2 regions of the Pseudomonas sp. S2_C11 genome follow, and region 2 is predicted to be linked to the other one. Evidence: predicted binding sites of a transcription regulator. Region 2 holds the regulator's gene; the other holds the start of a gene.

Region 1 (2,203 bases), 600 kb from region 2:
TCGGGCTCGACACGTAAGGAATACGGATCGAAGCGGAACGGTTCCGAGCCGAGTAGGCCAGCATTACCGGAGCTTCGAAGCCTGGCACCAGACGCTTGTAGGAGTTGGTCGCCGGGTTGGTGAAGCCGTTCAGGGCCTTACCGTGCTTGATGATGCCGCCGATGAAGTACAGAGCGGTATCGGACAGGCCGGCATAGCCTTCACCTGCGAAGGTGTTCTTGCCGTCTTTCCAGATCGACATGTGTACGTGCATGCCCGAACCGTTGTCGCCGTACAGTGGCTTCGGCATGAAGGTCGCGGTGCGGCCGTAAGCGTCGGCAACGTTGTGCACAACGTATTTCAGGGTCTGAACTTCGTCAGCCTTCTTCACCAGGGTGTTGAACTTGACGCCGATTTCGTTCTGGCCGGCAGTCGCCACTTCGTGGTGGTGAACTTCAACCGACTGACCCATTTCTTCCAGTGCGTTGCACATGGCGGTACGGATTTCGTGGTCGTGGTCGAACGGTGGAACCGGGAAGTAGCCGCCTTTCACGCCTGGACGGTGACCCTTGTTGCCGCCTTCGATGTCCTGGTCGGACATCCACGAACCTTGCTCGGAGTAGATCTTGAACATCGAGCCGGAGATGTCCGACTTGAATTTGACCGAGTCAAAGATGAAGAACTCAGGCTCTGGACCGGCGAATACGGTGTCACCGATACCGGTGGCTTTCAGGTGCTCTTCGGCGCGCTTGGCGATCGCACGTGGGTCGCGATCGTAGCCCTGCATGCTCGAAGGCTCGATGATGTCGCACACCAGAATCAGGGTTGGGTCTTCGGTGAACGGATCGAGCACGGCAGTTTCGTCGACCGGCATCAGGATCATGTCGGAGGCTTCGATGCCTTTCCAGCCGGAGATGGAGGAACCGTCGAACATCTTGCCGACTTCGAAGAAGTCGTCATCCAGCGCATCGCGAGCCGGCATGGTCACGTGGTGCTGAGTGCCTTTGGTGTCCGTGAAGCGCAGATCAATCCACTTGACGTCATGATCTTTGATGAGTTGAACCGACTTCGACATAGTGTCCTCCGGGTGAATTAGGGCGGGTAGTGGATGCCCTTAATAATGGTGATGCCGGCGCGAATACTCTGCCAAGGCAACCTGCCTCACAAGGGAGCAAATTGCATGCCAGTGCCCCAGCATGGGTTTTTTGCCCCAAATTCACGCTTATTAAGGCGTGTGAGGTACTGAATCGACAAATCCCGCCCCTTAATGTTGCGTTTAAATTCAGAAATGACCTGTTTTGGTGCAAGCAAAACCTTCTGCACATTAACTGGTTAAACCTTGAGCAATTTCCGCTATAATCCGCGCCCCCCTTTTTCGGCTGGCCGTTCGCGCGCTGTTTTCATGAAACTTATCGTAAAAGTCTTCCCCGAGATCACCATCAAAAGCCGACCTGTCCGGACGAAATTCATCCGCCAGTTGGCCAAGAACATCCGCACCGTGCTCCGTGACCTGGACCCGGCCGTGGTGGTGAACGGCGTGTGGGACAATCTCGAGCTGGAAACCCGCGTTACCGACCCCAAAGCCTTGAAAGAGATGGGCGAGCGCCTGACCTGCATGCCGGGTATCGCGCATTTTCTGCAGATCGACGAGTACCCGCTGGGCGACTTCGACGACATCACCGAAAAGTGCAAACAGCACTACGGCGATGCACTGGCCGGGAAGATTTTCTCGGTGCGCTGCAAGCGCGCAGGCAAGCATGCCTTCAGCTCGATGGACGTGGAAAAATACGTCGGCAGCAAGCTGCGTCGCGAGTGCGGTGCGGCCGGAATCGACCTTAAAGCACCGCAAATCGAAGTCCGTATCGAAGTTCGCGACAAACGGTTGTTCGTGATTCACAGCCAGCACAACGGCATCGGCGGCTACCCGCTCGGCGCGTTGGAGCAGACGCTGGTATTGATGTCCGGCGGCTTCGATTCGACCGTGGCGGCTTACCAGATCATGCGTCGCGGCCTGATGGCGCACTTCTGCTTCTTCAATCTTGGCGGGCGTGCCCACGAATTGGGCGTGATGGAAGTCGCGCACTTCATCTGGAAGAAGTACGGCAGCTCGCAACGCGTGCTATTTGTCAGTGTGCCGTTCGAGGAAGTGCTGGGCGAAATTCTCGGCAAAGTCGATAACAGTCATATGGGCGTGGTTTTGAAGCGTATGATGTTGCGCGCCTCG
Region 2 (2,203 bases):
ACTTCGCTGCCGGGGATATGCAAGGTGGCTTCGATCTTCTGCTTCAGCTTTTCGACGCACATCGTGACCTGCACGTTGGTGATCTTGTCGAAATGTCGCTCCAGTCGCTGGAGTTTTTCCTCGATGTAGGAACGCAGAGGTTGGGTCACTTCCAGTTGGTGTCCACTGATGTTGACTTGCATACAGCTTCTCCTTCGTTGCCAGTGCATAAAGTGGCAGGCCGAAAAGCCTGCCACTGGAACGCTGTAACGTGGCTTACATCAACCGCTTGCGTTCGCTCGAAGGCGCGATTCCGAGGGATTCGCGGTACTTGGCGACGGTGCGGCGAGCCACCTGAATGCCTTGTGCCTCCAGTAAACCAGCGATCTTGCTGTCACTCAACGGCTTTTTCTGATTTTCCGCAGCGACCAGTTTCTTGATGATCGCGCGGATCGCCGTGGACGAGCATTCGCCGCCTTCGGAGGTGCTGACGTGGCTGGAGAAAAAGTATTTCAGCTCATAAATACCGCGCGGGGTATGCATGAATTTCTGTGTGGTCACCCGGGAAATCGTCGATTCGTGCATGCCGACCGCTTCGGCGATGTCATGCAATACCAACGGCTTCATCGCTTCGTCGCCGTATTCGAGGAAGCCGCGCTGATGTTCGACGATCTGCGTGGCCACTTTCATCAGGGTTTCGTTGCGGCTCTGCAGGCTCTTGATGAACCAGCGGGCTTCCTGCAACTGGTTGCGCATGAAGGTGTTGTCGGCGCTGGTGTCGGCACGCTTAACAAACCCGGCGTACTGGGCATTGACGCGCAGGCGTGGCACCGATTCCTGGTTCAGCTCGACCAGCCAGCGCTCGTTGTCCTTGCGCACGATCACATCGGGAATGACGTATTCGGCTTCGGTTGATTCGATCTGCGAGCCCGGACGCGGATTGAGGCTCTGTACCAGCTCGATGACCTGGCGCAGCTCGTCTTCCTTGAGCTTCATCCGGCGCATCAACTGGCTGTAATCGCGGCTGCCGAGCAGGTCGATGTAATCGGCGACGAGGCGCTTGGCCTCGGTCAGCCACGGCGTCTTCGCGGGCAGCTGGCGCAATTGCAGCAGCAGGCATTCGCTGAGGTTGCGTGCGCCGATACCGGCGGGCTCGAATTGCTGGATGCGATGCAGGACGGCTTCGATTTCGTCGAGCTCGATGTCCAGTTCCGGATCGAACGCTTCAAGAATTTCTTCGAGTGTTTCGTCCAGATAGCCCTGATTGTTGATGCAGTCGATCAGGGTGACAGCGATCAGGCGATCGGTGTCGGACATCGGTGCCAGGTTCAGTTGCCAGAGCAGATGGCTTTGCAGGCTCTCGCCGGCGGACGTGCGGGTGGTGAAATCCCACTCATCGTCATCGCTGCTGGGCAGGCTGCTGGCGCTGGTCTGGTAGACGTCTTCCCAGGCGGTATCCACTGGCAGTTCGTTGGGGATGCGCTCGTTCCAATCGCCATCCTCGAGGTTATCCACCGTCGGGGCGGTTTCCTGGTAGGAGGGTTCCTGGATTTCGGCGGGCTTCTGTTCGGCGTTGTCGGCCAGCGGATCGGCGTTGTCGAAGTCGTCGCCTTCTTCCTGGCGCTCGAGCATCGGATTGGATTCCAGAGCCTCCTGGATCTCCTGTTGCAGGTCCAGGGTCGACAATTGGAGCAGGCGGATGGCCTGTTGCAGCTGCGGTGTCATCGTCAGCTGCTGGCCCATTCTCAAGACTAGCGATGGTTTCATGGCAGGGGCTTAACACCTTATTCGCCGGCGCTTTGCGCCATCCACTACAGGGCGCCGAAGCGCCAAACTTAAGCAAATTATATGCCTGAAACTGAAGTGTTTGCCTAGAGCGCTGTAACAATTAAAGCGGATAAATGCGCCTTGAATCGATACAGCGCTGTCGCGCTTACAGGCGGAACTCGTGACCCAGATACACTTCCTTGACCAGATCGTTGGCCAGGATGGTCTCGGCATCGCCTTCAGCGATCAGTTGACCGTCGTTGACGATGTAAGCGGTTTCGCAGATATCCAGCGTCTCACGCACGTTGTGGTCGGTGATCAGCACGCCGATGCCCTTGGCCTTGAGGTGATGGATGATCTGCTTGATGTCGCCGACCGAGATCGGGTCGACACCGGCGAACGGTTCGTCGAGCAGGATGAACTTGGGTGCAGTGGCCAGGGCGCGAGCGATTTCCAC

What was found. Region 2 encodes sigma-54, which starts transcription at its own class of promoters, with help from an activator protein. Its sites were predicted from a motif close to ANTGGCATNNANNTTGCTNT; they were not measured.
Region 1: the regulator sigma-54 is predicted to act here: its motif matches at 1,148-1,167, upstream of glnA (type I glutamate--ammonia ligase).

What each region holds. Positions count from the first base shown of each region.
Region 1 is NZ_CP162765.1:5,053,735-5,055,937, reverse strand. It holds gene glnA (type I glutamate--ammonia ligase) at 1-1,054, opposite strand, end outside; gene thiI (tRNA uracil 4-sulfurtransferase ThiI) at 1,382-2,203, shown strand, end outside.
Region 2 is NZ_CP162765.1:4,454,491-4,456,693, reverse strand. It holds gene hpf (ribosome hibernation-promoting factor, HPF/YfiA family) at 1-182, opposite strand, end outside; gene AB4N48_RS20205 (RNA polymerase factor sigma-54) at 256-1,746, opposite strand; gene lptB (LPS export ABC transporter ATP-binding protein) at 1,913-2,203, opposite strand, start outside.